Regions from separate parts of the Serratia sp. NCCP-200 genome, predicted to be linked through region 1. Evidence: predicted binding sites of a transcription regulator. Region 1 holds the regulator's gene; each other region holds the start of a gene.
The links. The regulator PurR, encoded in region 1, represses purine synthesis genes. The targets are predictions, from matches to a motif close to CANGCAAACGTTTGCNTG.
Positions count from the first base shown of each region.

Region 2: a site for PurR is predicted at 4,522-4,539, ahead of purL (phosphoribosylformylglycinamidine synthase). Genes of this name have one in related genera too.
Region 3: a site for PurR is predicted at 4,782-4,799, ahead of AC6HVW_RS19965 (7-cyano-7-deazaguanine/7-aminomethyl-7-deazaguanine transporter). Genes of this name have one in related genera too.

Region 1 is NZ_BAAKUJ010000003.1:364,696-372,370, reverse strand. Features, by position in the region: gene rnt (ribonuclease T) at 1-615, shown strand, start outside; gene AC6HVW_RS11885 (Grx4 family monothiol glutaredoxin) at 700-1,047, opposite strand; gene AC6HVW_RS11880 (C40 family peptidase) at 1,457-2,272, shown strand; gene sodB (superoxide dismutase [Fe]) at 2,487-3,065, shown strand; gene cydH (cytochrome bd-I oxidase subunit CydH) at 3,127-3,216, opposite strand; gene purR (HTH-type transcriptional repressor PurR) at 3,541-4,566, shown strand; gene punR (DNA-binding transcriptional activator PunR) at 4,599-5,519, opposite strand; gene punC (purine nucleoside transporter PunC) at 5,645-6,850, shown strand; gene cfa (cyclopropane fatty acyl phospholipid synthase) at 7,191-7,675, shown strand, end outside.
Region 2 is NZ_BAAKUJ010000001.1:114,426-122,100, forward strand. Features, by position in the region: gene yfhb (phosphatidylglycerophosphatase C) at 212-859, shown strand; gene yiaY (L-threonine dehydrogenase) at 898-2,049, opposite strand; gene tadA (tRNA adenosine(34) deaminase TadA) at 2,378-2,884, shown strand; gene mltF (membrane-bound lytic murein transglycosylase MltF) at 2,900-4,357, opposite strand; gene purL (phosphoribosylformylglycinamidine synthase) at 4,633-7,675, shown strand, end outside.
Region 3 is NZ_BAAKUJ010000006.1:277,483-285,157, forward strand. Features, by position in the region: gene glpA (anaerobic glycerol-3-phosphate dehydrogenase subunit A) at 1-426, shown strand, start outside; gene glpB (glycerol-3-phosphate dehydrogenase subunit GlpB) at 416-1,687, shown strand; gene glpC (anaerobic glycerol-3-phosphate dehydrogenase subunit GlpC) at 1,684-2,883, shown strand; gene AC6HVW_RS19955 (DcrB family lipoprotein) at 2,919-3,485, opposite strand; gene AC6HVW_RS19960 (GNAT family N-acetyltransferase) at 3,539-3,973, opposite strand; gene AC6HVW_RS19965 (7-cyano-7-deazaguanine/7-aminomethyl-7-deazaguanine transporter) at 4,022-4,687, opposite strand; gene tusA (sulfurtransferase TusA) at 4,886-5,137, shown strand; gene AC6HVW_RS19975 (zinc/cadmium/mercury/lead-transporting ATPase) at 5,187-7,523, opposite strand; gene AC6HVW_RS19980 (lysoplasmalogenase) at 7,665-7,675, opposite strand, start outside.

The DNA.
Region 1 (7,675 bases):
GGCCGTTTCCGTGGGTTTTATCCCGTTGTTATTGATGTGGAAACCGCCGGGTTTCATGCTCAGACCGATGCGCTGCTAGAGATTGCCGCCGTCACGCTGAAAATGGATGAAAATGGTTGGTTGCAGCAAGATGAAACGCTGCATTTTCATGTAGAGCCGTTTGAAGGGGCGAACCTGCAACCAGAAGCGCTGGCCTTCAACGGTATCGACCCACATAACCCACTGCGTGGTGCAGTGAGTGAATATGATGCGCTGCATGCGATTTTCAAAGCCGTGCGTAAAGGCATTAAGGATCAGGGCTGTAACCGGGCGATCATCGTGGCGCATAATGCCAACTTTGATCACAGTTTCCTGATGGCCGCCGCCGAGCGCGCCAGCCTGAAACGCAACCCGTTCCACCCGTTTGCCACCTTTGATACCGCTGCGCTTAGTGGGCTGGTATTAGGACAGACGGTGCTGGCCAAAGCCTGTATCGCCGCCGGTATGCCGTTTGATAGCAGCCAGGCACACTCAGCCCTGTATGATACCCAGCAAACCGCCCAGCTGTTCTGTGAACTGGTCAACCGCTGGAAACGTCTCGGTGGCTGGCCGATTGCCAACGTTGAATCGCAATAGCTTACAGGCAAACTGACAGACATAAAAAATCGGGCGGCACTGTTAAAGGTGCCGCCCGATTTTATTGGGTAAAACCCTGCGCCATTAAGGCTGCTGGTCTTCCTGATCTTTATACTTTTCGGCCGTTTCTTTGATCAACGGCTGCAGTTCACCACGCTGGTACATCTCGATGATGATATCGCAGCCGCCAACCAGTTCACCATCGACCCACAGCTGCGGGAAGGTTGGCCAGTTGGCGTACTTTGGCAGCTCGGCGCGGATGTCCGGGTTTTGCAGAATATCAACATAGGCAAAACGTTCGCCACAGGCTGAAAGCGCCTGCACGGCCTGAGCAGAGAAACCGCAGCTTGGCAATTTCGGTGAGCCTTTCATATACAGCAGGATCGGGTTGGCAGAAATTTGCTGCTGAATTTTTTCAATCGTCGTCATTATTGCTTCCTCAAGCCACATCATGGCTACAACATGCATCACACTGGTATTGTAGCGGCAGGACCGGTGCCAAGAAAACGCCATCTTTTGCAGGGACATTCTCTGATTGCCTCAGCAAAAGCGGCGGTCACACAGAACCGGTTAAAACATGGCCTCAGAATAACATTTTTAATCGGGACGTTTCACTATTATATTTGCGCTGCCCAATGCTGGCGAGCATTAAGCCAACCACATGATCTGTGTCGCTTTTTTAGACGGCAGACGTTTGATTTTGCAACAATAAAAATGCCATTAACGTTTTCTCACAATATGGATTAGTATTTATGAGATCCACGCTGTTTTATAGGGTGAATTTCGGGAATACTGTGACTCATTCGATTTCTGTTTCGGAGCCAAGGTTGGTAACGTCGATATGCGGTTAATTATTACACTTTTTGTGCTGCTATTTACGCAGCTCTTCTTCAATTTGGCGCACGCTGCGCCACAGGCACGTGTTTCTGCCGAGCAGCGCAAGAGTCACGTTAATGAAGCCCGGCCTGACGACCGCAAGAAAAAGAAAGCGGTGAAAGCCAATAAAAAAGTGAAGGCAGCCACCCCTCCGAAAACGCTAAAAACCAAACCAGCAACCTTAAAGACCGCAAAAAAAACCACCCGCGTTAAAACCAAAAGCCAAGCAACCAAAACAGCCAAGCTAAAAGTAACTCCGCCTAAAAAAGGCTATAAAAAAGGTTATGGTCGCCATCGTGAAGAAGGTAAAGCTACGGCAAAATTGGCTGGCCGCGAAAAGCCGTTGAAACTTTCCGCCGCTCACAAAAAACGCTACCAGCACGCCAAGCAAACAGCTATGGCCAAGCTGATGGGGCAAATGGGCAAACCCTACCGCTGGGGTGGGTCTTCACCTGGTACAGGCTTTGACTGCAGCGGCCTGATTTATTACGCGTACAAAGACGTGGTGAAAATCAAAATGCCGCGTACCGCCAACGAAATGTACCACCTGCGTGATGCAGCGCCGATCAAGCGTAATGAGCTGGAGAAAGGCGATCTGGTGTTCTTTCGCATCAACAACCGTGGCACCGCCGATCACGTTGGCGTCTATCTTGGTAACGGTAAGTTCATCCAGTCACCGCGCACCGGTGAAGAAATTCGCATCAGTCAGTTGGATAACGACTATTGGCAAAACCATTACATTGGTGCCCGCCGCGTAGTGACCCCTACCACCATCCGTTAACCTTTCACGGCTGAGCCAACTGCTCGGCCGTGCTCTCTATCACCCGCTGCAACTTTAAACAATCAGTCACTTGGCACACTTTGGATGTTCTTTTCCCTCCGAAAGTTGTTAAGATTAATAACCATAACAAAAGTGGTGCAATTGCGTTTTTCCGCCCTCGGCCCCTTAGGCCTGCAGCGTCGGAGAGGCGTATTGTCTATAAAAGGAGAAAGCAATGTCGTTTGAATTACCTGCATTACCATATGAGAAAAACGCTCTCGAACCGCACATTTCCGCAGAAACGCTGGAATACCACTATGGCAAGCACCATAACACCTACGTGGTTAACCTGAACAATCTGGTGAAAGGCAGCGAGTTCGAAGGCAAATCCCTGGTCGAGATCGTCAAGACCTCCACCGGCGGCGTGTTCAACAACGCCGCTCAGGTCTGGAACCACACCTTCTATTGGCACTGCTTATCACCGCAAGGTGGTGGCGAGCCAACGGGCGCAGTGGCAGAGGCCATCAATAAGTCATTCGGCTCCTTCGCCGCCTTTAAAGAGCAGTTCACCGATGCCGCCGTGAAAAACTTCGGCGCGGGCTGGACCTGGCTGGTGAAAAAAGCGGACGGTAGTCTGGCGATCGTCAGCACCTCAAATGCGGCAACCCCGCTGACCGGCGCAGACGTTCCGTTATTGACCGTTGACGTGTGGGAGCATGCTTACTATATCGACTACCGCAATGCGCGGCCAAAGTACCTGGAAAACTTCTGGGCGTTGGTTAACTGGGCGTTCGTGGCAGAAAACCTGGCTTAACGGCGGGTGACTAGCTAATAAGGCGCGGCATGAAGCTGCGCCTTTGTTTTTCTGCTACGGATCAGTTCAATGCGGCAATAAAACTGAACGCAATAATCATTGCCAAAGCACCCACGGTGGTGAGTAATGACATCTTCAAATTGGTATCCATATACAACTCCCTCTCAGATTGGCTTTTCCAGAGCATAAGCCACACAGTTTATACGTCAAATCATTTTCCCACAGTTCGTGATTAAAATCTTGTTATGCTTTCCCCGCTGATAATTACCGATTAGCTCTTCCACTTTTCTTCAATATGCGACAAAATCCGCAGTTCACAACTGCGTACCGATAAACTGCCCCTCCCTGTTCAAGCGATTTACGACTTCAGCACTAAAAACTCAGTTTTCGCTTATCTGGGGAAGGATCTACGCAGGCAAACGATTAACATCATACTTACATGCTGTAACATGTGGGTTTAGGAGTCATTTTTTACATGGCAACGATTAAAGATGTGGCCAAACGCGCTGGCGTTTCTACCACTACCGTTTCGCACGTTATCAATAAAACGCGTTTCGTCGCCGAAGATACCAAAACGGCCGTTTGGGCCGCCATCAAAGAGCTGCACTATTCACCTAGCGCGGTGGCCCGCAGCCTCAAGGTCAACCACACGAAATCGATCGGTTTGCTCGCCACCTCGAGCGAGGCCCCCTATTTTGCCGAAGTGATCGAAGCTGTGGAAAACAGCTGCTACAGCAAAGGCTATACCCTGATCTTGTGTAACTCGCACAATAATCTGGATAAACAGCAAGCCTATCTGGCAATGCTGGCGCAAAAACGCGTCGATGGCTTGCTGGTGATGTGCTCAGAATATCCAGATCAGCTACTGGGCATGCTGGAAGATTACCGTAATATTCCCATGGTGGTGATGGATTGGGGTACCGCGCGCGGAGACTTCACCGATACCATTATCGACAATGCCTTCGAGGGCGGTTACCTGGCAGGCCGCTACCTGATCGAACGTGGCCACCGTGACATCGGTGCCATTCCTGGTCAACTGGCGCGTAATACCGGTGGAGGTCGCCACCAGGGCTTTCTGAAAGCCATGAAGGAAGCCAACATCGAAGTGCGCGAAGAATGGATCGTGCAGGGGGATTTCGAGCCTGAATCTGGCTACAAAGCCATGCATCAGATCCTGTCGCAAAAGCATCGTCCAACCGCCGTTTTCTGTGGCGGCGATATTATGGCCATGGGGGCGATCTGCGCCGCCGATGAGCTGGGGTTGCGTGTACCGCAGGATATCTCGGTGATTGGCTACGACAACGTGCGTAATGCCCGCTACTTCACCCCGGCGCTGACCACCATTCACCAGCCGAAAGAGCGCCTGGGCGAGATGGCCTTTACCATGCTGTTGGATCGCATTATCAGCAAGCGTGAAGAATCGCAGGTGATTGAAGTACATCCAAAACTGATCGAGCGCCGCTCAGTCGCCGATGGTCCTTTTGTCGATTACCGCCGTTAACTCCTGTTGGGGCGCTGCAATACTGCGCCCGATTAACCACCCGGCTCCTCTTCACTGAGCCATTCCTGATTGAGCGTTTCGCTGTCGCCCAGATAGTCCAACAGCCAGGCCATGGCCGGAGACTGGGCGTTTTGCTGCCAGGTCAGGCAGCAGGCACTGGGCGGGAAAGGCTCATGCAGTGGCAACACTACCAATTCACCACTTTGTACCAACGGCAATACCCGATGCGCGGGTACCATGCCCACACACAGCCCGGCACGCAAACAATCTACCGCAGAAACCCAGTCCGGCACGGTCAATCGCCGCTGGTTATCCAGCGACCAGGTCACCCGCTTGGGTAAATTGCGCGAAGTATCTTCCAACAGCAACGAGGGATAAGGCCGTAGCTGTTCGTCGCGCAGCTTTCCTTGCAAGGCGGCGAGCGGATGTTTAGCATGTACTACACAGAGCCAATTCATAAAGCCCATATCGCGAAAGGCAAAACCGCCGCCCACCGGCACCGCACGCGTTGCACCAATGGCCATCTCAGCGCGGCCATCGACCAGCGCATCCCACACGCCGTTGAATACTTCCGGCTGCACCATCAGTTCTACGTCGGGGAAATGGCGATAAAAATCCAGCACCAGCTGGCGGCTGCGCTGGGGTTTGACGATCAGATCGACCGCAATCCGCAGTTGCCCGCGCCAACCGTTGGCCACCTGCTGACACTGTCGTCGGGTATCGAGCATTTTTTTGATAACAACTCGCGCCTCCTTAATAAACAGCGCCCCCGCCGGCGTGAGTTCCACATCGCGGTGACGGCGTTCAAACAGCGGCACCGCCAACCATTGCTCCAGTTGGCGCACCGTATAGCTCACAGCAGAAGGAACGCGGTGCAGCTCCTGTGCCGCCGCGCTGAAACTGCCGGTCCGCGCTACCGCATCTACCACATCGAGTGAATATTCAGACCACATATGTTTGCCTTCAAATTTTTTAACAGCACCTTGCAAATATTACCGTTTCACAAGCAGAGATCCAGCCGTATACACTTGCCGGCGCTTCAAAACCTGCGACAACATAATTTTAACGAGAAATAGCAATGCGAAATTTTGGATTTATGTTCTACCTGGCCGGCCTGAGTATGTTGGGCTATCTGGCTACCGATATGTACCTGCCCGCCTTTGGGGCAATGCAGCAGGATCTGCAAATCTCCGCTGGGGCAATCAGCGCCAGCCTGAGTATCTTCCTAGCAGGCTTTGCCTTTGCCCAGTTGCTGTGGGGGCCGCTGTCCGACCGTATTGGCCGTAAGCCCGTGTTATTGATTGGCCTAGCGCTGTTCGCCGTCGGCTGTCTCGGTATGCTTTGGGTCGAGAACGTGGCGCAACTATGGTCACTGCGCTTTATTCAAGCCATTGGCGTCTGTTCCGCCGCCGTCACCTGGCAGGCGATCGTGGTCGATCGCTACCGCGATGGCAAAGCCAACCGTGTTTTCGCCTCCATTATGCCGCTGGTCGCCCTCTCTCCGGCGCTGGCCCCACTGCTGGGTGCCTGGTTGCTCAACCATATGGGATGGCGGGCCATCTTCGCCGTGCTGTTGGGGATCACCGCCCTGCTGCTGATCCCCACCTTGCTGCTGAAAGATCGTAGCAGACTGGTACCTTCCGCCGATAAAAAGCCCAGCCTTGGCTTTATGCAGATCTTGAAATCCCCGGTGTTCAGCGGCAACGTGATGGTTTTTGCTGCCTGTTCTGCTGGCTTCTTCGCCTGGCTGACGGGTTCACCCTTTATCCTCGGCGATATGGGGTATAGCCCCAACGATATTGGCCTGAGCTATGTGCCGCAAACGCTGGCCTTCTTATTAGGGGGTTATAGCTGCCGTAGCGCCTTAAATCGCATCTCTGGCAAAACCTTGCTGCCGTGGTTACTGTTAGCTTACGGTGTCAGCATGGTGGCGTTGTATCTGATTGCCACGCTAAGTGAACCAACGTTGACCACTCTGCTGATCCCGTTCTGCTTTATGGCGTTAGTAAACGGTGCCAGCTATCCTATTTTAGTAGCCAATGCGTTGATGCCCTTCCCCAACAACAGTGGCAAAGCTGCTGCGCTGCAAAACACGCTGCAGTTGGGATTATGTTTTATCGCCAGCCTGTTGGTTTCGGCATTTATCGCCCAACCGCTGTTAGCCACGGCTACCGTAATGGTGGCTACCGTATTTTTGGCGGCCTTGGGATATCTGATCCAGCGTGGGAAAGGAACGGATGAAACGCAGGTGACACAGCAGGAGCATGCCGACTCCGTGTCATAATTATCTCTGTAAATAGTCACTTAATGAAAATTCTTGCCGAGCGCGATTTGCAGTTGAGTCTACGCCTCGGCAAGCCTATACTCAAAAACGACCTTTTAGAATAACAGTTATACTAAGTTCTTATTGCAGCAACTGCTGCGTACGTGGATGGCATCACACTTTATTTAAGGTTGCATTTACCCGCGTCCTTTGACGCAGGGAGTCTCTTAAATTTCCTCTGTTCAAGTCGAATTTCAGACACCACGGTGAATTTTTACCGTAGGTATACGTATGTCCCTGTAGAAATTGTCTACGCTAAATTCTGCAGGATCATAAGTCAGAAGAAGGTGATGGAGAAGCTATGAGTTCATCGTGTATAGAAGATCTGAGCATCCAGGACAACCATTGGTATCGTATCGCTCATGAAATGCTTAGCATGGCCGGCATTGAAATCAATGGTTCACGCCCTTTCGATATTCAGATCAATAATCCCAATTTCTTTAAACGCGTACTGCAAGACGGCTCTCTGGGGCTGGGCGAAAGCTATATGGACGGTTGGTGGGAGTGCGAACGGCTGGACATATTTTTTCAGCGGGTTGTCGCAGCTGGCCTGGAAAAGAAACTGCCCCACCACCTGAAGGATATCTTGCGTATTGCCGCCGCCCGCCTGACCAATCTGCAATCCCCAAAACGTGCCTGGATTGTTGGCAAAGAGCATTACGACCTGGGTAACGATTTGTTTACCCAGATGCTGGATCCCTATATGCAATATTCCTGCGGCTATTGGCAACAGGCCACGACGTTGGAAGAGGCACAAGAGGCCAAGCTACGGTTGATTTGCGAAAA
Region 2 (7,675 bases), on a different contig from region 1:
GCCAGCATTCTGCCATGCCGGTGGCAAAACGGGCAGCAATCATTTTTGCGAGCAGGTCGCTAAAACGCTTGCAGCAACACTATGACTTGATGAGTTAACGCGCCTTTGGCGTTGACCAATGTCGGTTGTATCTGGTCGGTCTAGTGATTACGATAATAGCCGGTTGTATTTTCACCTGCATAATGGGGTCAACGATCCTGAGGAGTAACGTTTGACTGACAAACCGGTTGCACAGGCCCAGCGCGTGGTATTTTTCGATCTGGATGGCACCTTGCATCAGGAAGACATGTTTGGCAGTTTCCTGCGCTTTTTGCTACGGCATCTGCCGTTGAACCTGGTGCTGGTAGTGCCGCTGTTGCCCATTATCGGATTGGGTTTGTTGATCGGTGGGCGGGCGACACGCTGGCCCATGAGCCTGCTATTGTGGGCAATGACCTTTGGCCGTTCAGAGACCAGGCTGAAAGCGCTGGAGGCGAAATTCGTCGATTATTTTCGCCGTAAGGTCACCGCCTTTCCGGTCGTGCAGATGCGTTTGCGCCAGTACCTGGATGCCCAGGATGCTCAGGTGTGGTTGATCACCGGCTCGCCGGAACGACTGGTGGAGCAGGTTTATCGGGACTCTGCGTTCCTGCCACGGGTACGGCTGGTGGGGAGTAGCATTGTGCGTCGCTACGGGGGCTGGGTGTTGCCCATGCGCTGCCTGGGCGTGCAAAAGGTAGTACAACTCGAGCAGCGCCTGGGAGCGCCATTGAAACTGTTCAGTGGCTACAGCGATAGCAAGCAGGATAACCCTTTGCTCTATTTTTGCGAACACCGCTGGCGGGTGGGTAAAGAAGGCGAGTTACAGCAGTTGGACTAAATAAGGCTCCCCCAGTAAACGAGGGAGCCTGGCAGCGGTTACATGGCTGCTTTGAAGATGGCCACAATCTGTTCGTGGCTTGCCTGGATTGGATTGGTAAATCCGCAGGCATCGTTCAGGGCGTTAGTGGCTAACGTAGCAAAGTCTTCTTCTTTGACCTGCAGATCGCGTAAGCCAGCAGGAATTCCCACGTCTTTCGCCAGTTGGCGAATGGCGGCGATACAAGCGGCAGCCCCTTGCTCATCGCTAAGGCCTGCAACATTTACGCCCATAGCGGCGGCAATGTCTTTCAGACGCCCTGCGGCAACCTGAGTATTGAACTCTTGCACGTGCGGCAACAGCACGGCGTTGCACACCCCATGTGGCAGGTTGTAGAAGCCACCCAACTGGTGCGCCATGGCGTGCACATAACCCAATGAGGCGTTATTAAACGCCATACCGGCCAGGAACTGGGCATAGGCCATGTTCTCGCGCGCCTGCATATTTTGCCCGTCGTTGACTGCATCACGTAAAGATTCGGCAATCATGGTGGCGGCTTTCAGCGCGCAGGCATCGGTGATTGGGTTGGCGGCGCTGGAGACGTAGGCTTCGATAGCGTGGGTCAGAGCATCCATACCGGTTGCGGCGGTAAGGCCTTTTGGCATGCCAGCCATCAGGTGAGGATCGTTGACTGACAGGATCGGAGTCACGTGCTTGTCGACAATCGCCATTTTGATGTGGCGCGCTTCGTCGGTGATGATACAAAAACGCGTCATCTCGGAAGCGGTACCCGCAGTGGTGTTGATCGCAACGACCGGCAGTTGCGGCTTAGCTGAGCGATCAACCCCTTCATAGTCTTTGATTTCCCCGCCGTTAGCGGCGACCAGGGCAATCCCTTTCGCACAGTCATGCGGCGAACCGCCACCCAGAGAAACGACACAGTCACAGTGATGTGCGCGCAACAGTTCCAGGCCCTGTTTTACGTTTTCCGTGGTCGGGTTGGGATGGGTGCCGTCATAGACGCAGCTTTCAATGTTCTGTGCCGCTAACAGGGCTTGCACCTGAGCGACGACGCCAATGCCGTTCAAAACCTTGTCGGTCACGATCAGTGCGTTATGCAGACCATGCTCTTTCATGGTTTTTGCCGCGTCTTCCAGACAGCCGGAACCAATCATGTTGATGGAAGGGATAAAGAATGTTGAGGCAGCCATAACCTACTCCTTATAAAGGCTTTTTGCGTGAGGTAAACATTATCGTGCTAATGCTTAAGAGAATATGATCTATCACAATTTAGTTAGAAAAAATTTGCTTAATTTTACGGCTTGATTTTCCACCGGTTTATAACGTTTATCTGAAATTTTAAGAAATGAACAAAATTTAATCATCATTAAATATGATGTTATTGATTTGTTGGTGGCGTTTTGAGCGATCGACAAACGTGGCGGGTTCAAGCTTATTTGCATCAACAGGGCCGAGTGGCTGCGGCAAAAGGGACTAGTGTGTATAATGCCCGCCGCGATGCGCACGAGGATTGATGTGGTGAATGAATATAGTGATGAGTATTGGATGCGTCAGGCGTTAAGCCTGGCTCAACGTGCGCAGGAGGAAGGTGAAGTGCCGGTTGGGGCGCTGCTGGTGCTGGACAATCAGGTGATTGGCGAAGGTTGGAACCGGCCGATCGGCCGCCACGATCCCACCGCTCATGCTGAGATCATGGCGCTGCGGCAGGGGGGAGCGGTATTGCAGAATTATCGCCTGCTGAATGCCACGCTGTATGTCACGCTGGAGCCTTGCGTGATGTGCGCCGGGGCGATGGTGCACAGCCGCATCCGTCGTTTGGTATACGGCGCGGCCGATGAAAAAACCGGAGCGGTGGGTTCGCTGGTGGATATTCTGCGCCATCCGGGCATGAATCATCAGGTAGAAATCGTCTCGGGCGTGCTGGCAGAAGAGTGCGCCGCCACCCTCAGCAACTTTTTCCGCATGCGTCGCGAGCAGAAAAAAGCGCTGAAGCTGGCGCAACGGGCCGGAAAAGACCCACAATAACTACATATTGAATCACTACAGGGCGAGCGCCAGCTTGGCTTCCACGGCAGGATAGCCTTTGGCCAGTTCGGCCTGTTTCATTGCTTCTACCGCCTTCTTCTCTTTTTCCAACAGATAGCCCACCAGGCTGACCTGATAACGGCGGATGTTTTCCACGTAGTTATAGGCTTCGCGGCCACGGGCATAGCCATAGGTGAGTGATGGATAGTAGCGCTTCTGGCTCAGCATCGGCAGGCGCTGTTTCACATCGACCCAACTGTCGGGGTTGCCTTGCTGGTTTTTGGTGAGTTTACGCGCGTCCAGCATATGGCCCCAGCCCATGTTATAGGCGGCCAGTGCGAACCAGATCCGCTCATCTTCCGGCACCGTATCGGGAACCTTCGCCATCAGACGCTGCAGATAGAGCGCCCCGCCTTGAATACTCTGCTCCGGATCGAGCCTGTCGGTGACGCCCAGGCCGTCTGCAGTGGCCCTGGTCAGCATCATCAGCCCACGGACACCCGTAGGGGAGGTCGCCTGAGGATTCCAGTGAGATTCCTGGTAGGCGATGGCGGCCAGCAGCTTCCAGTCAATTTCGCTGGCATACTTTTCAAACAGCGAACGGAAAGTGGGCAATACCGAGTCGATGGCCGACAGGAAGGTTTTGGTATCGACGTAGTCAAAACTGCCCACGTGCCCCAGATACTTCTCTTCCAACCGTGCCAGCGTGCCGTCTTCTACCCTTTGGCTATAAAAATCCAGCAGCGCGGCGTACAGGCTATCGTCATTGCTGCGCTTCAGATACCAGGTCACTGGCTCTTCATCGGTAATGTCAAAAGCGACGGCCAGCTGTGGATGGATACGCTGCAGCAGGGCAATGGTCACGGAGTCGCCAATGGTGTAATCCAGCTTGCCATCGGCCACCTGTTCCAGCAGCTCTTTTGACGTCATATCGCTCGACGCTTCCCAACTGAGATCGGGGTATTTGCTTTGTTTGAGCTGCTTTAGCGTGCTGACGTGCGCCGAACCGGAGGCCACTGCCAGCTTGCCTTTGATATCGGCAAAGGATTTTGGCCGCGTGGTACCCAACCGATAAACCAACTGCTGGGAAACGGAATAGTACGCCGGGCCGGTACTGGCGCGGCTGAGGCGATCCCGGTTGTAGATTAACCCGGCGGCGAGAATATCGGCATTGTCGTCATCGAGATCGTCAAACAGGTCATTGATGTTTTGGTGTGGGATCACCACCAGCTTGACCCCCAGGTAGTTGGCAAAGCTTTTGGCCAGCTCATAGTCAAGGCCACTCGGCCCCTGTGGGGTAGTGAAATAGGTTAACGGTGAGTTTAACGTGCTGACGCGCAGTTCCCCACGCGCTTTGATCGCCTCGAGTTGGCCTCCCTGTCCACCACGCCAGGCGATATTGGGCCACAGGGCTAGCGCCAGCAACAGGGCCACAACACCGATTAGAATGTAATTTATTTTTAGGCGTTTCAAATAGTTATCTCAAATAGATGCACGCTTTATATTGACCGGAATCAGGATTTTTTCATGGTTAAATCACCAGTGCCGGGGCATTTTGCGCAACATTACGCCAGCGTGCAACTTTATTGATAGGTTATGAGAATTCGTCAGCGGGAATAGCTTTTATCAATAATAGCTACGCAAACGGTTTCGTCGGCGGCGCGGATTATCTATAATGGCGCGCGTTTTCCCCCTGTTGCGCCCAATGAAGTGCTGAACCCAGTTGCTTCGAAGACGAGAGAACTTTGATTATGGAAATACTGCGTGGTTCGCCCGCTTTGTCGGCTTTTCGTATTACCAAACTACTGTCCCGCTGCCAGGATGCTCAACTGCCGATCGTTGATATCTATGCCGAGTACGTTCACTTTGCCGATGTCAGCGCACCGCTAAGCGCCGAAGAGCAGGCCAAGCTGCAGCGGTTGCTCAAGTACGGTCCTTCTCTCGCTGAACATGCTCCGCAAGGCCGCCTGCTGTTGGTGACGCCGCGTCCGGGCACCATTTCGCCGTGGTCTTCCAAAGCCACCGATATCGCCCATAACTGTGGCCTGACGCAGGTGGTTCGTCTTGAGCGCGGCCTGGCATTTTATGTCACAGCGCCGACCTTGACCGATGCCCAGTGGCAACAGCTTGCCTCCCTGCTGCACGATCGCATGATGGAAACGGTATTCAGCGAGCTGCAACAGGCGGAAACACTGTTCTCTCATCATCAGCCCGCCCCGTATCAGACGGTGGATATCCTGGCCCAGGGCCGCAGCGCGCTGGAACAGGCCAACACCCAACTGGGGCTGGCCCTGGCGCAGGACGAGATCGACTACCTGCTGGCCGCCTTTACCGAGTTGGGGCGCAACCCAACGGATATTGAGCTGTACATGTTCGCACAGGCCAACTCCGAACATTGCCGCCACAAGATTTTCAACGCCGACTGGGTCATCGACGGCGAACAGCAACCGAAGTCGCTGTTCAAAATGATCAAAAATACCTTTGAGCAGACGCCGGACTACGTGCTTTCTGCCTATAAAGACAACGCAGCGGTGATGGAAGGTTCCCAGGTAGGGCGCTTCTTTGCCGCGCCGCAAAGCGGCCTGTATGACTATCATCAGGAAGAAGCACACATCCTGATGAAGGTGGAAACCCATAACCACCCGACGGCGATCTCGCCTTGGCCAGGAGCTGCGACCGGTTCTGGCGGTGAGATCCGCGACGAAGGCGCTACCGGCCGTGGCGCGAAGCCGAAAGCTGGCCTGGTAGGGTTCTCGGTTTCCAACCTGCGTATACCGGGTTTCGAGCAGCCTTGGGAACAGGATTTCGGCAAGCCGGATCGCATCGTCACCGCGCTGGATATCATGACCGAAGGCCCATTGGGCGGTGCGGCATTCAATAACGAGTTTGGTCGCCCGGCACTGGTCGGTTACTTCCGTACTTATGAAGAGCGCGTCAATAGCCACAACGGCGTTGAGCTGCGTGGCTACCACAAACCGATCATGCTGGCAGGCGGCCTGGGCAACATCCGCGCCGATCATGTGCAAAAAGGTGAGATCACCGTGGGTGCCAAACTGGTGGTGCTGGGTGGCCCGGCGATGAACATCGGTTTGGGCGGCGGGGCGGCTTCTTCGATGGCCTCTGGCCAGTCCGATGCCGATCTGGATTTTGCTTCCGTACAGCGTGATAACCCGGAAATGGAACGCCGCTGCCAAGAGGTGATCGACCGCTGCTGGCAGATGGGCGATAGCAACCCGATCCTGTTTATCCACGATGTGGGTGCCGGTGGCCTGTCGAACGCGATGCCGGAACTGGTTAGCGACGGTGGCCGCGGTGGCCGTTTCGAACTGCGTGACATTCTCAACGACGAGCCGGGCATGAGCCCGCTGGAAGTGTGGTGTAACGAATCCCAAGAGCGCTATGTGATGGCGGTAGCGCCTGAGCAGATGGCGACCTTTGAGGAAATCTGCCGCCGTGAGCGCGCACCTTTTGCGGTGATTGGTGAAGCGACGGAAGAACGCCATCTGACGCTCAACGATCGTCACTTTGACAATCAGCCGATCGACATGCCGTTGGATGTACTGTTGGGCAAAACGCCAAAAATGACCCGCGACGTGAAACGTCAACAGGCGAGCGGCGAAGCGTTGCAGCGTGCTGATATCTCCATTGCCGATGCGGTCAAGCGGGTGCTGCACTTGCCAGCCGTGGCGGAGAAAACCTTCCTGATCACCATTGGCGACCGTACCGTCACCGGCATGGTTGCGCGCGACCAGATGGTCGGCCCGTGGCAGATCCCGGTAGCCGACTGTGCGGTAACCACGGCCAGCCTGGACAGCTATTACGGGGAAGCGATGTCGATCGGTGAGCGTGCTCCCGTCGCATTGCTGGATTTTGCCGCCTCAGGCCGCCTGGCAGTTGGGGAAGCGCTGACCAACCTGGCCGCGGTGGAAATCGGTTCGCTCAAGCGGGTGAAACTTTCTGCCAACTGGATGGCCGCAGCGGGCCACCCTGGCGAAGATGCTGGCCTGTATGAAGCGGTGAAGGCGGTGGGTGAAGAACTTTGCCCGGCGCTGGGGATCACCATTCCGGTGGGCAAAGACTCGATGTCGATGAAAACCCGCTGGCAGGAAGGCAATGAACAGCGGGAAATGACGTCACCACTATCGCTGGTGATCACCGCATTTGCTCGCGTGGAAGATGTGCGCCGCACCGTGACGCCGCAACTGCGAACCGACAAGGGTGATAGCGCACTGTTATTGATTGACCTGGGTAATGGCCACAATGCCCTGGGGGCAACGGCGTTGGCGCAGGTTTATCGCCAACTGGGCGACAAGCCAGCCGATGTTCGCAACGTGGAGCAATTGGCCGGTTTCTTCAACGCGATGCAGCAACTGGTGGCGGATCGTGCGCTGTTGGCCTATCACGACCGTTCCGACGGCGGCCTGTTGGTCACCTTGGCCGAGATGGCATTTGCCGGGCATTGCGGCGTAGAAGTCGATATTCAGGCACTGGGTTCCGACGCCTTGGCTGCCTTGTTCAACGAGGAACTGGGTGCGGTGATCCAGGTGCCAGCTGCGCAGTTGGCAGCCGTACAGCAAGTCTTTGCCCAACACGGTCTGACGGATAACGTGCATCACCTTGGCCAGGCGCTGAGTGGCGATCGTTTCGTTATCACCAGCGCTGGCAAACCAGTGTACAGCGAAAGCCGCAGCACTCTGCGTACCTGGTGGGCTGAAACCACCTGGCAGATGCAGCGCCTGCGTGATAACCCGGAATGTGCCGATCAGGAGCACCAGGCCAAGCAGGACGAGC
Region 3 (7,675 bases), on a different contig from region 1:
CGGGGTTCGGCGGTATACCGCCATGGCGATCGCGCCAGCCTGGTCCCTTCTGGCAACCGGCTGGACAACAGCCTGGTGTGTGAGTGTGAAGCAGTGACCGCCGGTGAGGTGCGCTATGCGGTGGATTCTCTGACCGTCAACAATCTGGTCGATCTGCGCCGCCGTACCCGCGTGGGTATGGGGACCTGCCAGGGTGAGTTGTGTGCCTGCCGTGCCGCAGGTTTGTTGACGCGGTTTAATGTGGTAACGCCGCAGCAATCCATCACCCAACTGTCCCATTTCCTCAATGAACGCTGGAAAGGCGTGCGGCCTATCGCCTGGGGCGATGCCCTACGGGAGAGCGAATTCACCAGTTGGGTATATCAAGGGTTATGTGGGTTAGATGCGCAAGGCGATCCTAAGCAGGAGGCGGATGATGCAATTTGATGCGGTGGTGATTGGTGGTGGCTTGGCCGGGATGAGCTGTGCTATCCGTTTAGCCGAGCATGGCAAGCGCTGCGCGGTAGTCAGTTCCGGCCAAAGCGCGCTCTATTTTTCTTCCGGCTCGCTCGATCTGTTGGCCCATCTGCCCGATGGTACGCCGGTGGCATCGCCTCTGTCTGCCTTGCCCGAACTGGCGCAACAGGCTCCGCAGCATCCGTATAGCCTGATGGGAGCCACACAGGTGGCCGCGCTGGCAACGGAGGCTGAGCAATTGCTACAGCGTTGCGGGTGGCAGATGCAGGGTGATAGCAGCCAAAACCATCTACGCGTGACCCCTCTCGGGACCCGCCGTGCCACCTGGCTCAGCCCCCTGGCGATCCCTGTCTCTCCCTTGGGCAGCAAGTTGCCGTGGCAGAATATCGCCATGCTGGGGATTGAAGGCTTTCTGGATTTCCAACCGCAGATGGCGGCCAGCTCATTGATGCAAGAGCAGGGTCTCAAGGCTGAGGTGGCATTTTTGCATCTGCCTGTTTTGGATCGTCTACGTAATAATCCCAGCGAGTTCCGCGCGGTGAATATCGCCCGCGTACTGGATCTGCCAGAACATCTGACTCAGTTGGCGGAGGAGATCACGCGCCAGGCAGGAGAGGCTGAGGCCATCCTCCTGCCAGCCTGCCTGGGGTTAGAGGATGATGAACCGTTGATGACGTTGCGCCGGTTGGTCGGTAAGCCCGTTTATCTGTTACCCACGCTGCCGCCTTCCGTGCTCGGCATGCGGCTGCATCAGGCCTTGCGCCAGCGCTTGCAACAACTGGGTGGGGTGTTTATGCCGGGGGATAGCGTGTTGCGTGCCAGCTTCGACGGGCAGCGCGTCACCGGTCTGTATACCCGCAATCACACCGATATTCCGCTGCGGGCGCAGCAGGTGATACTGGCCAGCGGCAGCTTCTTCAGCAACGGCCTGGTGGCCGCTTTTGACGGCATTCGTGAGCCGGTATTTGGCCTCGACGTTTACAGCAAAACCGAACGCGCCGACTGGAGCGATGCCAATCTGTTTGCTCCGCAGCCGTACCTGCAATTTGGGGTTCAGACCGATACCGCGCTACGGGCGTTAAAACAGGGGGAGGCGATGACCAATCTGTATGCTATCGGTGCCGTGGCTGGCGGTTACGATCCGTTGCAGCAGGGCTGTGGCGCTGGGGTTTCGCTGCTCGGCGCGCTGCACGTTGCCCAACAGATCCTGGCACAGGAGGTTTCAGCATGAGTCTGTTACCAGACAACAGCTTCGAGAGCTGCATCAAATGCACCGTCTGCACCACTTATTGCCCGGTCGCCAAGGCTAACCCGCTCTATCCAGGGCCAAAGCAGGCCGGGCCTGATGGGGAGCGCCTGCGGCTGAAAGATCCGGCGCTTTACGACGAAGCGCTGAAGTATTGCACTAACTGCAAGCGCTGCGAAGTGGCTTGCCCCTCCGACGTTAAAATCGGCGATATTATCCAACGCGCACGGGCCAATTTCAGCCAAAGCAAACCGACGCTGCGCGATGCCATCCTCAGCCACACTGACATCATGGGCACGCTCTCGACGCCGTTTGCCCCTATCGTTAACGCGACTACCGGCCTGAAGCCGGTACGCAAGCTGTTGGATAAGGCGTTGAAGATCGACCATCGGCGTGAGCTGCCGAAATACTCGTTTGGCACCTTCCGCCGTTGGTACCGCCAGCAGGCGGAACAGCAGCAGCGCTATGCCGAGCAGGTGGCGTTTTTCCACGGTTGCTTTGTTAACTACAACCATCCACAGCTTGGCAAAGACCTGATCAAGGTGTTTAACGCCATGGATATCGGCGTGCAGCTGCTCAAGCGGGAGAAATGCTGCGGCGTACCGCTGATCGCCAACGGCTTTATTGCACAGGCGAAGAAGCAGGCTAAAGTGAATGCGGAATCGCTGCATGATGCGGTCCTGACCAAAGGCATACCGGTGGTGGCTACTTCGTCGAGCTGCACGTTTACCCTGCGTGACGAGTACCCGCATTTGCTGGAGGTGGATACCTCGGCGGTGCGTGAACGAGTTGAGCTGGCTACGCGTTATCTCTATCGTCTGCTCAGCCAAGGGCGCACCTTGCCGCTCAAACAGACGCCGCTGCGGGTGGCTTACCACACGCCGTGTCATATGGAGAAAATGGGCTGGACGGCCTATACGCTGGAGTTATTGCGGCAGATCCCAGGGCTGGAACTGGTGGTGTTGGACTCGCAGTGCTGCGGTATCGCCGGGACTTACGGCTTCAAGTCGGAAAACTATGAAACCTCGCAAGGCATTGGTGCCTCGCTATTTCGCCAGATTGAAGCCAGCGGAGTGGATATGGTGATCACCGATTGTGAAACCTGCAAATGGCAGATCGAGATGTCCACCAGCAAGCGCTGTGAACATCCGATCACCCTGTTAGCACAGGCATTGGCGTAACAGATTAAACGGGCCAGCATGCTGGCCCAGTGCGATTACTGCTTGATCTTCACCGTATTGAACACGCCAGCCGCTACGCTTTGAGACTGCTGCTGGTTATCCGCTGGCAGCGTGATTTGCAGGGTCAGTTGCTTACCGTCTGGCAGTATAGCGAGCAGCACGCCAGAGTAGGCTTTTTGGCCTGCTACGGTGATCACGGTATCCAGTTGACGCATTGGCGTGCCGTTAATTTCAACCGCTTTATTGGTAATGACCTGCAGGTTGGCATCGCGGGAGTGTTGCTGCTCTTCCATGCGCTTGGCCAAGGTTTCCAGATCGCCCGCTGCCTTGTCAGCAACGATCACGATCACCGCACGCTGGTTGCTGCTGTCGGCATAGATGTGCACGTTAGTTGGCTGGTTGGTCAGCTTATCGCTCTGATCGGCTAAACCGTTAGGCAGAGTAAAGGTCAGCTTGCCATCCAATAAACTCACCTGTTGTCCGCTTGGGACGCTGGCTGCTGCGCTGCCTGCGGGGGCATTAGTGTCTTTGGTGGCGCTATCACAGGCCGCCAGGCCAAGCACTAACAGGCCGATACCCATCAATTTTGTTACTTTACGCATCTGGTGTTCCTTATTCCTTTGCAGATAGAGTTGGTTGACCGTATGGCTAGATGTCACAGGTTTTTTTTAAGTAATAGACGATACTCGTCTACTTCGCCTTTCTTTTCTAGAGTGAAAATCTGATATTCGTGGCTAATGAGCATTATTAGCATGGCGCGGAACTGGTTGCGGGTTTTTACCCACAGTTGCTGATAGCCTTGCGAACGTGCCCAACGCTCTTGCTCCGCCAGCATGGTTTGGGCGACACCCTTGCGGCGAAAATCAGGTAAAACTGCGCCCAGCCAGCTGTAGAACTCCCCCGGCGCGGTTTGATAGCCGAGTTTAAAACCGGCTGCCTGGCCATCAATTTCGGCAATCAAGCCGTGAGAAGGGTTATCCCCGATGCGTTGCTGCAAATCTTTCAGGCTGTGCAGACTGCCAAATTCTGGAATGCAGAGGTAAAGAGAGTAGATCTCTTCAAGTGTAGCTTGGCGAGTGGTTAAGCGCATGGGCAGCCTCCGTTAAATCAGGCTGCCCAGTATAAACCAGAAGGCGGGTTAACTCAGTTGCAACCGGTTGGCGGGTTGGCGTTCTGCCAGACGTTTGAGCAGCATATTGAGCAGCACCCCGTACATCGGCAGGAAGAATACCAGGCAGATCAGCACTTTGAAGCTGTAATCTACCAGCGCGATTTCCACCCAGTTGGCGGCCATAAAGGGATCGCTGCTTTTGTAGAAGGCGATAAAGAAGAAGGCCAGGGTATCGCTGATATTGCCAAGGAACATGGCCGCGGCGGGGGCAACCCACCAGGCACTGCGTTGACGTAGGCGGTTGAACACCTGCACGTCCAGGATCTGGCCCAGTACGTAGGCCATAAAGCTGGCGGCGGCGATACGCGCTACAAACAGGTTGAAGCTGGTCAAGGCGGCAAAGCCCTGCCATTCACCCTGGAAAGTGACGGTGGAGATCACATAGGAGATAAACAGCGCCGGGACCATCACGGCAAGGATAATCCTGCGTGCCAGCGGAGCACCAAAGATCCGTACGGTCAGGTCAGTGGCCAGGAAGATAAACGGAAAAGTGAAGGCACCCCAGGTGGTGTGAAAGCCGAAAATGCTGATCGGCAACTGCACCAGGTAGTTGCTGGAAGTAATGATGGCGATGTGAAATAGCGATAGCCAAACCAACGCGATTAAGCGTTGTCGATCGGTAAACGAATACATAATGTAGCCTTTTTGAGTGTGGGGTGAGGGAACCCATTGTTAACTGCGCGGCGACATGGTACGCGTTTGGGCATTCAATGCAATGGTTAAATTTAACGCAAACGTTAACGTATCTTGCGCAGAAAAACTACCGGCGTAAACTAGCGGGTAATCAGATCCGGCGAGGGTTCGCCGATCGTTTTAGATCGAGAGAGATGTATGACTGACATTTTTGCCCAGGCAGACCAGACGCTAGACGCGCTGGGGCTGCGCTGTCCGGAACCGGTCATGATGGTGCGCAAAACCGTGCGCCATATGGATAACGGTAAAACCTTGCTGATCATTGCCGACGATCCGGCCACCACCCGCGACATCCCGGGTTTTTGCCGCTTTATGGAACATACGCTGGTGGCCCAGGAAACCGAGCAGGCCCCATATCGTTACCTGCTGCGTAAGGGCCTGGCAGAATAATCCTTTGGCTGTCAGGCCCATTTCCATAACGGGCCTGACAGATGTTCTACTATGTACGTTTCTTCAGCAGCCGTAAGGCGTTGGCTGTCACCAGCGCGGTTGCTCCAGAGTCTGCCAATACGGCCAGCCACAGGCCAGTCATCCCCAGTAGGGTGGTGACCAGGAAAATCGCTTTCAGCCCAAGCGCAATGGTAATGTTCTGGCGAATATTAGCGTGGGTAGCGCGGGAGATGCGGATCATCTCGGCAACGCCGGTCAACCGGTTGTGTGTCAGCGCGGCATCCGCCGTTTCCAATGCCACGTCGGTACCGCTCCCCATCGCAATGCCAATGCTGGCGGCCTTCATCGCCGGGGCATCGTTGATACCGTCGCCGATCATGGCGGTAGGTTGCAACTTGCTCAGCTCGGTTACCGCGTTCACTTTGTCTTCCGGCATTAACCCGGCGCGGTAATCGATCCCCAATTCATTGGCAATGGCGGCCGCAGCGCGCGGGTTATCACCTGTGAGCATCACGCCACGAACGCCTAATTGCGTCAACTCGGCAATCGCCTGTTTAGCGTCGCTACGCAAGGTGTCACGCAACGCCAGCAAACCGATAGGCTGCCCGTCCTCTAGCACCACCACTGCGGTTTTACCCGCCGTTTCCAGCGTCTCTACCTGGCTGCACCATTCGCTGCTCAACTGGCTTTCCGTCAACTTGCCCGGTGCGCTGATCAGGATAGTTTTACCGTCAACCTTCCCTTCAACCCCGATACCTGCCAGAGCCCGGCGGCCTTCGGCCAGTGGCAATGCAGTCCCGTTCTCCGCTGCGCGGTTGACGATCGCCTGTGCCAGTGGATGATGTGAGCCCGTCTCGACAGCTGCTGCAATGGCCAGCAGTTGCTGTTCGCTGAGGCCGTCTGCAGGCAGCACATCGGTCACCGTCGGTTTGCCTTCGGTCAGCGTACCGGTTTTGTCGAACGCGATGGTTTGCACTTGGCCCAATTGTTCTAATGCCGCACCACCTTTAATCAGCGCGCCACGGCGCGTGGCCGCCGCAAGGCCAGAGGTGATGGCCGCTGGCGTGGAGATGACCAAGGCACACGGACAACCGATCAGCAGCAAGGTCAGCCCCCGGTAGATCCACATTTCCCAAGGCTCGGCAAACAGCAGCGGTGGCACGAGGATCACTGCCACGGCCAGCAGCATGATCGCCGGAGTGTAGTAACGGCTGAAGCGATCGAGGAAGCGCTCAATCGGTGCGCGGCGCTCTTCGGCCTCTTCAATCAGCTGCAGGATACGGTCGATGGCATTTTTACCCGGCTCGGAAGTGACCTTCATCTGCGCGGCCTGATCGACGGACAGGCTGCCAGCGGCCACTTTCTGACCCTGTTGGCGCTCTACCGGCACGGATTCACCGGTTAAAGCGCTTTCGTCAAAGCTGGCGAACGGGTTTAGCAACTCGGCATCGGCAGGCAAGCGGCCACCGGGCGCGATCTCTATTACGTCACCGGGGCGCAGGCTGGCTACAGGCACGCGTTTACGTACGCTGCCCTGGATAAGCAGAGCATCTTCCGGCACCAGTTCCATCAACGCTTTCACGCCACGGCGTGCACGATTGGCCGCGTAGGATTCCAGCAGTTCTCCCACCATAAACAACAGCAGCACCATGGCCGCTTCGGCGGTGGCACCGATAAACAGCGCACCGATGGCGGCAACGCTCATCAAGGTTTCTATGGCAAACGGTGTGCCTGAACGGATCAGGCGCAAGGCTTTGCTGGCAATCGGCACCAGGCCGACCAAGGTGGTGGCAATAAAGGCAATTTCGCCCAGCCGAGGGTTGAAGAAGTCGAGAACCCAACTGAGCACCATCAGTGCGGAGAGCAGCAGCAGAGGGCCGTACTCACCAAACCGGGAGGTTTTGGGTTCATCGCCTATTGCCGGCGGGTTAGTCCCCAACAGGGTAAAGCCAGCCTGTTTTACCGCGTCCTGGATCCGCATGCTGACGTCGGATTGGGCATCCACCACCAGTTTTTCCGTGGCAAACAGCACGCGAGCGCTGTCGACGCCGGGGATCGACGTTACGGCATTTTCGATTTTCTTGGCACAGCTCGGGCAATCCATGCCGGTGACTTTCCAACTGAAACGCTGGCTGCCGGAAGGGGGAACGGCAGCCAGCCTGTCGCTTTCCTCATCCGGGTCGTCGGGGCCATCGCTACTGCAGCAGCTGGCACCGTGCTCGTGGGCCGCGTGATGGTCATGGGCAGCGGTTGCTCCCACCGGGGTTTTTTCATTGCTACAGCCATGCTGGGTTTTGGCGTGGTCATGACTACAGCCGCAGCCGTGATCGTGATTATGTTCTTGATGCTGATGCTCTTGGTGATTATGTGGTTTATGAGTCTGCATAGCGCCCCCTTTAGGCAATCCAATATCCTCTCAACAAGCACTCTACACCTTGGAGCTGGCTCCAGAGTCAAGCGCGATATGAGAATTATTGTTAGTTGCAGGGGCGCTACGGATCCGGTTGCCCAGACCCGTAGCCTGCCATTACAGATAGA